DNA from 2 places in the Geobacillus sp. PK12 genome. Region 1 is predicted to be linked to the other one. Evidence: predicted binding sites of a transcription regulator. Region 1 holds the regulator's gene; the other holds the start of a gene.
The links. The regulator Rex, encoded in region 1, represses fermentation and respiration genes when NADH is low (regulators of the CRP and FNR family bind a similar motif). The targets are predictions, from matches to a motif close to TTGTGAAATATTTCACAA.
Positions count from the first base shown of each region.

Region 2: ETR37_RS00495 (cytochrome ubiquinol oxidase subunit I) is a predicted target of Rex. The motif match lies at 1,224-1,241, and genes of this name have one in related genera.

Region 1 covers NZ_SDKL01000069.1:2,374-7,668, reverse strand. Annotated here, with positions in the region: gene ETR37_RS17150 (YdiK family protein) at 1-171, shown strand, start outside; gene tatC (twin-arginine translocase subunit TatC) at 357-1,097, opposite strand; gene tatA (twin-arginine translocase TatA/TatE family subunit) at 1,118-1,270, opposite strand; gene ETR37_RS17135 (redox-sensing transcriptional repressor Rex) at 1,288-1,929, opposite strand; gene moaC (cyclic pyranopterin monophosphate synthase MoaC) at 1,945-2,433, opposite strand; gene ETR37_RS17125 (ABC-F family ATP-binding cassette domain-containing protein) at 2,530-4,455, shown strand; gene tsaD (tRNA (adenosine(37)-N6)-threonylcarbamoyltransferase complex transferase subunit TsaD) at 4,777-5,295, opposite strand, start outside.
Region 2 covers NZ_SDKL01000002.1:19,137-24,431, forward strand. Annotated here, with positions in the region: gene ETR37_RS00485 (hypothetical protein) at 90-314, opposite strand; partial or broken gene ETR37_RS00490 (SpoVR family protein) at 538-1,176, shown strand; gene ETR37_RS00495 (cytochrome ubiquinol oxidase subunit I) at 1,460-2,797, shown strand; gene ETR37_RS00500 (cytochrome d ubiquinol oxidase subunit II) at 2,794-3,822, shown strand; gene cydS (cytochrome bd oxidase small subunit CydS family protein) at 3,822-3,923, shown strand; gene ETR37_RS00505 (hypothetical protein) at 4,007-4,297, shown strand; guanidine-I (ykkC/yxkD leader) riboswitch at 4,406-4,509, shown strand; gene ETR37_RS00510 (DMT family transporter) at 4,568-4,888, shown strand; gene ETR37_RS00515 (YkvA family protein) at 5,222-5,295, shown strand, end outside.

The DNA.
Region 1 (5,295 bases):
AACCCTCAGCTGTTTTCGCTTCCGTATTTCGTCTTAGGCTCAATGTTTACGTATTTGGCCATCGAAAGTGCTCATGAAACGGTTTGGAACGTCTCCACCATCGCTTTAGCGGCGCTCGCTGCCTTTGATTTCGGCACCGCCCTTCGCCTTCTTTTCGCCTCAAAACGCTGACCCCTTCCCGTGATTCGGACGGGAAGGGACCAGAACATCAGTCTCATGACGGCGATCATATCGTGAAAATGGAAACAAAAAACAAGAGGCCGGCCTCAAAGTCCTGTGTTGCGGCTTTTGAGACGGCCCCTTCGTTTGGCCCGGCCTTGCTCGCTTTCCTCTCAATGTTTTTCGTCCCGCCTCACTCATTTGCCTTCCTCCTCGGCTGCTCGCTGCGCTTTCCGATAGCCGATGCGCGCCACCCAAATGCTTCCTTCATACAAAATGGTGAGCGGAATCATGACGATCACTTGCGACAGCACATCCGGCGGCGTAATGACCGCCGCTAAAATAAGCAGCGCCAAATACGCATACTTGCGGATGCGAACAAGAAGCTGCGGCGTAATAAGCCCTAAGCGGGTGAAAAACAACACGACGATCGGCAGCTGAAACACGATGCCAAACGGCAGCACGAGCTGAAGCAAAAACTGAAAATATTCATTAATGCCGATCATTTGTTGAACCCCTAGTTGGTCAGCCAGCCGGCTCATAAATCGAACGACAAACGGAAACAAGACGAAATAAGCGAAGCTGACGCCTGCTAAAAAAAGAACGATCGACGCCGGGATATAGCTTAACGTCACTTTCCGCTCTTTTTCATACAGACCGGGGCTGACAAACGCCCAAATTTGATACAACAGCACCGGAGCCGACAGTACAGCCGCGATGACAAAGGCAAACTGAAAATACACTTTAATCGGATCGGTGAGGCGGAAGGCGTTCATGGTCAAATGCTTCGCCTCGGCCGTTCGCTGCAAATACAAAATGACATCATCGACAAAAAAGAAACTAACGACAAGCGCCGCAGCAAAAAAGATGAGCACGATGATGAGCCGTTTTCGCAGTTCACCCAGATGCTCATACACCGACATTTCTTTGTCATTCATTGTTTCTCCATCCTGCCTTGTCATCGGTCGGTTTTCGTTTCTTCGTCATCAGCGAGCCCTTTTGTGGCGTCTTTAAACTCGCGAAGCGACTGGCCGAACGACCGCCCTAATTCCGGCAGCTTTTTCGTGCCAAACAGCAACAAAATCACAGCAACGAGCAACAAATATTTCATGTGTTGTTCTCTCCTTTTTACGATGGCGATGGATAGTTTTTCAAAAAATAGACGAGCGACTGCAGCTCAATGGCTAAATCGATATGATGGACGCGAATATGGTTCGGCACGTTCAACCGCGCCGGAGTAAAGTTTAAAATGCCTTTAATTCCTTGCGCGACAAGGCGGTCGGTCAGCGCTTGAGCCGCGGCGGCCGGCACGGTTAAAATGGCGACCGGGATGTTTTCGTGAAGCCGCTCCTCCAACTCATCGAGATGATAGACCGGCACCCCGCCGACTGTCGTCCCTACTTTCCGCTCATCGACATCAAACGCCATCACGATTTTCGTATTGTTGTTTTTCGAAAAATTATAGTTTAAAAAGGCGGTGCCTAAATTGCCGACGCCAAACAAGGCGACTTCGGTCACCTCATCCTCTTCAAGCGTCCGGCGGAAAAACGACAACAAATAATTGACATTATACCCGTATCCCTTTTTGCCAAGCGCGCCAAAATAGGAGAAATCACGGCGGATCGTCGCCGGATCGACTTTCACCGCCTCGCTCAACTCGGCAGAGGAGACGCGTTGCTTGCCGGAAGCGTGCAAGTTTTTCAAAAACCGATAGTAAAGCGGCAGCCGTTTGGCGGTTGCCTGCGGAATTTTCGGTTGTTCGTTGCTCATGATCTCATCCCCTAGCTAATCGGTTTTCCGTCGGTAATGGCCAGACTTCCCGCCCGTTTTTTCGACCAAATACGTCGGACCGATGACCATTCCTTTATCAAGCGCCTTGCACATATCGTACACTGTCAACGCACAGACCGAAGCGGCCGTCAGCGCTTCCATTTCCACTCCTGTGCTCCCTTTCGTTTTCACCGTTGCCGTGATGACGAGCTTATGCGCTTCTCCATCGTTTTCCCAAGCAAAAGCAATGTCCACACCCTTTAACATAAGCGGGTGACACATTGGAATAAGGTCAGCTGTCTTCTTCGCCGCCATCACCCCCGCCACTTGAGCGACGGCGAGCACATCCCCTTTCTCGATCGCATTGCTCGTCATTTTTTCGTAAATTTCCCGGCTGACAGTCACGCTCGTTTGCGCCACAGCCACTCGCACAGTATCTTCTTTGTGCGTAATATCAACCATTTTCGCGCGCCCTTGTTCATTGAAATGAGTGAACGATGACAATACAATCTCCTCCATTTATACACTATACACGATTTTTCATCATTCGTCTTTGACCGTTTTCGCGACTTGCGTTAAACTATTCGCGAGGTGACGGACATGATCATTTTGCAAGTGCACGGGCTCACGAAATATTTCGGCGCTGACCTTATTTTATCGAATATAAAACTAGAAATACAGTCCCGCGACCGAATCGCCCTTGTCGGCCGCAACGGAGCGGGAAAATCGACATTGTTGAAAATCATCGCCGGTGAACTCTCTTTCGACAGCGGCAAAATCATCAAACCAAACCATATCAAAATCGGCTATTTGGCGCAAAACAGCGGGCTCGACTCGCCGCGTTCCATTTGGGACGAAATGCTTGAGGTATTCACCCCGCTTCTAGGACTCGAAAAACAGCTCGCCGAACTCAGCATGCAACTCGGCGACCCGGACGTACTCGCCGATCCCGCTCGCTATGAAAAAACGCTGAAAATGTATGACGAGCTGCAAGAACAATACAAAGAACAAGGCGGCTACCAATACGAAGCCGACATCCGCTCCGTTTTGCACGGGCTGCAGTTTTCCTCATATGATTATAAAACAACGCCGGTCTCGTCGTTAAGCGGCGGACAGCGGACGCGGCTTGCCCTTGGGAAATTGCTGTTGTCCAAGCCGGATTTATTGATTTTGGACGAGCCGACGAACCATTTGGATCTTGAGACGCTTGCCTGGCTGGAGCAGTACTTGCAAGCCTATCCCGGTGCCGTCCTGGTTGTTTCCCACGACCGCTACTTTTTAGACAAAATCGTCACCGACGTATACGAACTGTCGAATGCCACGCTCAAACACTATGCCGGCAACTACAGCCGCTATTTGGAGTTGCGGGCCGAGCAATACGAACAAGAGTTAAGACGGTACGAGAAACAGCAAGAAGAAATCGCCCGACTCCAAGACTTCATCCAGCGCAACATCGCACGTGCCTCGACGGCCAAACGGGCGCAAAGCCGGCGAAAGCAACTGGAAAAAATAGAACGGCTCGAACGGCCTGTCGGCGATGAAAAATCAGCCTCCTTTTCGTTCTCGATCGATCGACCGAGCGGCTATGAAGTGCTCACCGCTGAAGACATAGCCGTTGGCTATGACGACGGTGCACCCATCATCCGCCAAATCAGCTTCCGCATCACGCGCGGCGAAAGCGTCGCCCTAGTCGGGCCGAACGGCATCGGCAAGTCGACATTGCTGAAGGCGATCGCCCGAAAACTCCCTATCCAAACAGGAGAGCTCCGCTACGGCGCAAACGTCCAAATCGGCTATTACGATCAAGACCAAGCTGATTTGTCATCGAACAAACGGGTGCTTGACGAGCTGTGGGACGCCTACCCCGAAAAGACGGAAAAAGAAATTCGCACCGTGCTCGGCAACTTCCTGTTTTCCGGCGATGACGTTTTAAAACCGGTCTCCGCTTTAAGCGGCGGGGAGAAAGCACGCCTTTCGCTCGCCAAGCTGATGCTGCAAAAAGCAAATGTCCTTCTTTTGGACGAACCGACAAACCATCTCGACCTTGACAGCAAAGAAGTGCTCGAGCAAGCGCTCATCGACTACCCGGGAACGATTTTGTTCGTTTCCCACGACCGCTATTTCATCAACCGAATCGCAACAAAGGTGTTTGAACTTTCCAGCGGAGGCCTAACGGAATACTTAGGCGACTATGATTACTACATCGCCAAAAAAGAAGAAATGCGCGAATTGGCGCTCCTGAACGTCCGCCCGACAGAAACGGCAAGTGATTCTGCCAAAACGACATACGAGCAAGAAAAAGAGGAAAAAAAACGACGGCGCCAGCGCCAACGCCGCTTGGATGAAATCGAAGCCGAGATTGCAGCGCTTGAAGCACAAATCGCTGAGATCGAGCAAAAACTTTGTGATCCATCCGTTTACGGCGACTATGAGACGATGCAACGATTGACGCAAGAAAACGACGAGCGGAAGCAGCGAGTCGAAACGTTATTGGCCGAATGGGAACAGCTTTATACTTCACTATAACCGACAACCCGCCTCTAGTTTCGGCGGGTTGTTCTTTAGTTAGTCACATTATCCACAAAAGAATCCACAATTTCCACCATGGAATATAAGTTATTCACCAACTTTTCCACATTATCCACAAAAAACATCTTCCTTTTGCACAAAAATCGCTGTGTATTGTTTTTCTTATGTTGATCATGTTTTACCGCTTTTTCCACATTGTCCACAGATTTGTGGATAAAAATATACACAAACTTTTTTCACATGAAAACAAAAAGGACGATCCGTTTGCCTGCCGCAAACGGATCGCCCTTCGGTGTCTTTCGCGTTTCAGCCAACTGCCTAGACAAGCGGCAAGCTTGGATTGGCGTTGAGCGCCAAATCAGCCCGCTTTCCTTGTTGATATAACACTGTTCCCGCAACGGCAATCATCGCAGCATTATCGGTGCATAGCGATAACGGCGGGATGACAAGCTCCACATCGGGGAGCTCTTTCATTTTATCCTGCAGTGCAGCCCGCAGCCCGCGGTTGGCCGCCACCCCCCCGGCGAGCAGCACTTGCCGTACGCGGTATTCTTTGGCGGCCTGCACCGTTTTCGTCACCAGCACATCGACGACGCTGGCCTGAAAGCTCGCGGCCATCTGTCTCGGATCGATCTCCTCGCCGCGCTGCTTCGCGTTGTGGAGCGCATTGAGAACCGCCGATTTTAAGCCGCTGAAGCTGAAATCATACGAACCTTCCTCAAGCCACGCTCGCGGCAAATCAATCACTGGCTCTCCCTCATGAGCCAGCCGGTCGATGTGCGGTCCTCCTGGGTACGGAAGGCCTAAAGCCCGCGCCACCTTGTCATACGCCTCACC
Region 2 (5,295 bases), on a different contig from region 1:
TGCTGGTGGATCCGGCATAAAATATTACATAATTTTAGCCTGTGGATCGGGTAACTAAAAACTAAAAGGGACTCATTTTTGAGTCCTTTTTAGTTTATTATTATGTCTTCATCAAAAAAATCCTTGTCTGAAACTTCATTTATATAGAAATTTAAGGTGTTTCCACAATGTGAACATCTGTTTTTGTATCGGTTATTCAATAATTGGATAGTTTTTTGAGCTGCATCTAAAGAAAGTGCCTGAACAACAAATTTATACTTATTATTAGCACAGTTGATATTTCCACAGCCAACAACGATGTTATATCTTGACATCTTGAATACCCCTCTTTTATTTATTATTTACTTTACCTCTTATTTAGAAATATATTCTTCGGTTACATGTATATGAAAACTGATTTTTTGATTAGTTAAAGGTTAGGGGTTTTTGGTATATGGTTTTAAAGAATTTAATTGAGCATACACTAGACGTAATGTATTGTTTAGGTAATTATGAGAAAACAAAAACTATTAAGGTTTTATCGTCTAAGCACCTTAGCTAAACGAAGGTTGGGCGACGTATTGGCATCAGCGCATTTTGCGGGAAATGGACTTAACGAGCGATGAAGCCATTGAATTCGCGAAGTTAAATGCCAACGTTGTGCAGCCGTCGCGCACCGGCATCAATCCGTACTATTTAGGGCTGAAAATTTTTGAGGACATCGAAGAGCGCTGGAACAACCCGACGGAAGAGATGAAAAAATACGGTGTCAAGCCAGGCTCAGGACGGGCGAAAATTTTTGAAGTGCGCGAGCTGGAATCCGATATTTCGTTTTTGCGCAACTATTTGACGAAAGAGCTGATCATGCGGGAAGATATGTACTTATTCCAAAAACAAGGGAAAGATTACAAAATTGTCGACAAGCATTGGGAACATATCCGCGACCAACTCGTCAGCATGCGGGTGAACGGCGGATTCCCGTATATCACGGTCAATGACGGCGATTATATGCGCAACGGAGAGCTGTATTTAAAACATTGGTATGAAGGGATCGAACTCGATCTGAAGTATTTGGAAAAAGTGCTGCCATACATTTATCAGTTGTGGGGCCGTCCGGTCCATATGGAGACGGTTGTTGAAGAGAAGCCGATGTTGTTTACGTATGACGGGAAGACGGTGCATCGGAAGTATTTGTGATCACGAACGGCAGGGGCATCCTGCTTTTTTTGTTTGTCACGGCAGATATGTGAAAAATGTCACAAATTATTCGAATTTGCGATGGATAAGAGCGGGAAGTTTATGGGATAATAAACACAACTGGTTTGTGATGTTTATCACAATTATGTCATGTAGGACTTTACGGAGGGGAATGAACGTGTGGAAACGGCAAGAAACGTGGCTCATATGGATTAGTTTTTTGGCGGCGGCCGCCGTGTTCGTTTCGTTGATGGGACGGCTGTTTTCACAGGGGGGATGAAATATGCGCGAGTATGATTCAGTGTGGCTCAGCCGTGTGCTGACAGAGTTGACGCTGACGTTTCACATCATTTACGCCACGATCGGCGTTGGGATTCCGCTTATGATCGCCATTGCCCAGTGGATTGGGATTCGGAAACATGATATGCATTATATTTTGCTTGCCCGTCGTTGGACGCGCGGCTTTGTCATCACGGTGGCGGTCGGGGTTGTGACCGGAACGGCGATCGGCTTGCAGCTGTCGCTTTTATGGCCGAACTTTATGCAGCTGGCTGGCCAAGTGATCAGCTTGCCGCTGTTTATGGAGACGTTCGCCTTCTTTTTTGAAGCCATTTTTCTCGGGATTTATTTGTATACATGGGACCGATTTGAAAACCAGAAAAAACATTTGCTGTTGCTCATTCCGGTGGCGGTCGGCTCTTCGGCTTCGGCCATGTTTATTACGATGGTGAACGCCTTTATGAACACGCCGCAAGGGTTTGAGATGAAAAACGGCGAGCTCGTCAACATCGACCCGATCGCCGCGATGTTCAATCCGGCCATGCCGACAAAAGTCGCCCACGTGCTGGCGACGGCGTATATGACGTCGGCGTTCGTGCTCGCTTCGATCGCGGCGTGGCATTTATGGAAGGGCAACCGACACGTGTACCATCGCAAGGCGCTTCATTTGACGATGAAAACGGCGCTCATTTTTTCCGTAGCGAGCGCTCTTGTCGGCGACTTGTCAGGCAAGTTTTTGGCCGAATACCAGCCGGAAAAGCTGGCGGCGGCCGAATGGCATTTTGAAACGAGCTCCCACGCGCCGCTCTTGTTATTTGGCACGCTGACGGAGGATGGGGAAGTGAAGTATGCCATTGAAATTCCATATGCGTTAAGCATTTTGGCGCACAACCACCCGGGGGCGGTCGTGACGGGGCTGAACGACATTCCGAAAGATGAGCGCCCGCCGCTTTATATCCACTATTTGTTTGATGCCATGGTGACGATTGGCGTGTTTTTAATGATTTTATCGGCTGCTTATTGGCTTGGATCGATTTTTCGTTGGAAATGGACAGCGAAAAACTGGTTTTTTGGATTGTTGACCGCAGGGGGGCCGTTGTCGATGATCGCGATTGAAGCCGGATGGTACTTGGCGGAAGTCGGCAGGCAGCCATGGATTTTGCGCGGTTATATGAAAACGGCCGAGGCCGCAACATCGTCTGCCCATGTCGATGTGATGCTTGTGTTGTTTTGTGCGTTATACCTCGTATTAGGAATCGCAAGCGTGATCGTCCTTGTCCGTTTGTTTCGCCAAAACCCGATTGAGCGGGAGCTGGCGGAGCGCGGGGAGGTGGCGCCATGACGCTCGAAGTGGTCGGGATTTCGGTGCTATGGCTGTTTTTGTTCGGCTACATTATCGTGGCTTCAATCGACTTCGGAGCTGGGTTTTTCAGCGCCTACAGCCATTGGGCGAACAAACAACATATTTTGCATCGCATCATCCAGCGCTATCTGTCGCCAGTATGGGAAGTGACAAACGTCTTTCTCGTCTTTTTCTTTGTCGGAATCGTCGGCTTTTTCCCGAAAACGGCGTATTATTATGGCTCGGTGTTGCTTGTTCCGGCCAGCATTTCGATTGTTTTGCTCGCCATTCGCGGCTCGTACTATGCGTTTCACACCTACGGAGGGACGGAGCGGAACTGGTATTTGCTTGTTTACGGATTGACAGGCTTGTTGATTCCTGCCTCGCTGTCGATCGTTTTGACGATTTCGGAAGGCGGATTTGTTGAAAAAAACGGCCATGCATTGGCGCTTGATTACGGTGCGTTGGTTGCCAGCCCGCTGTCGTGGAGCGTCGTGTTACTGAGCGTTACAAGCGTCCTTTACATTTCCGCCGTGTTTTTGACGTATTATGCGAACGCGGCCGGGGATGAGCGGGCGCGGGAGCTGCTGCGCCGCTATGCCCTTCTTTGGAGCGGGCCGACGATGTTGTCGGCGCTGCTCATTATTTACCAGCTGCGCTACCATAATCCGGAGCATTACGCCAACTTATGGAAGATGGCATGGATGTTGGCTGTTTCATTTTTGTTTTTTGCCGCTACCGTGTATTGGCTTTGGAAAAAGCAACGGTTCGGCCGGGCGTTTATCGCACTGGTGTGTCAATACGCGTTTGCATTTTATGCGTACGGTATTTCGCATTATCCGTATTTGCTTTACCCGCACTTGACGATTTACGATGGGTTCACCAATGAAACGATGGCGGTGGCGTTAATTGCGGCGTTTATCGCGGGGCTGTTGCTGCTCATCCCGTCTTTGTATTTGTTGATGCGCCTCTTTTTGTTCAATAAAGCGTACGTCAAAGGGAAATGGGAAGGAGGGAAAGGATGATGCAAACGTTTTTGATCATGTATGCGCCGCTGATGATTGTTGCCCTTTCCGTCGTTGCCGCCTTTTGGGCCGGATTGAAAGATGCACGGATCAATGACTGAACGCGATGGAGACAAGGATGCATAGTTTGCCGCCAATCGCTCACACTAGCGGATGACAACGAATCAAGGAAGGGTGGGCGATCATGAAAGAAGTGCTGCAACGTGTAAAAGAACAATTGGAGCAGGCATTTGAAGAGCCGCGTTCGACGAGCCTTGACGGGGCGCTCCATGAGCTTGAACAATTGAAGGCGAGCTCTGGGGAGAAGAAACAAATGATTGAAGACGTCATTCGCGCCGTCACCCATGCGCGCAATGCACGAATGGAGCTGGCCGAGGCTGGAGATGAATCGGCGACGAACGCCTTCGCTGAGGCGTATCGGGCGCTGGATCAAGCGATTGAATCGTACAGCGGCGTCGATAACGACCCGGTGTAAGACGGATGGGGGCCCCCTCGGCCTTCATCTGTCGGAAATACGCGGAAGGCGGATGGATTGCAAGCGTTTGGCTGACGTGTTATACTGATTGGCAGCCAAGTAAATACAGGGAATGTTTTCTAGGGTTCCGCAGCTGCCAGACGGCTGGCCTGTGACCGAGAGAAAACGCGCGGCGCGGCTCGCGTACACGGAGGGACAAAAGCCCGGGAGGAGCATCGTTTCGATCGTTCTCGCGGCTTTTTTATTTTCGCTAAAAAAGGAGGACGGGGCATGGCGTGGGTTTGTTTAATAGTTGCTGGTTTGTTCGAAGTTGTATGGGCGATCGCGCTGAAATATACGAACGGGTTTGCCCGCTTTTGGCCTTCTGTTGTGACGATTGCGGGGATGGCGGCGAGCTTTTACTTTTTATCACTGGCGATAAAAACGTTGCCGATCGGCACCGCCTATGCGGTGTGGACGGGAATCGGAGCGCTCGGGGCGGCCTTGGTCGGCATGTTGTTTTTAAACGAGCCGGTCAACGCGCCGCGGGTGACGTTTTTGCTTTGCATTCTTGTCGGAGTCATTGGTTTGAAGTTTACGGCGGGGCAATAAATTGGATTCATTTCTTGTCAAGAAAAAGAGTTGACAACAGGTATAAATATTGAATATCATGGAAATATAAAAACGAATATAGTTTCTTTTGTTAAAGGGGAGTAGCTTTAACAGCAAAGTCGTCAGTTCAGGGCGCACGCCCTCGGCTTTGTTGGCAACGGCGACGTTGTTAGCGAGACCTTTACCGATGTGGGTAAAGGTCTCTTTTACTTATGAAGGCCTTTACCAAGGATGGTAAAGGCCTTCTTTCATGTCATGAAACAAAAGGGGGGAAGATAATCGTAAAAGAAGATAGGTTCGGCTTCAAAAAGAACAAAAAGCGGAGGGGATGACATGCGCAAATGGTGGAAACGGCTTCGGTTCATCGTCCATGTCCGGCGTTTTCTACCGTTTTTGTTCGAATTTTT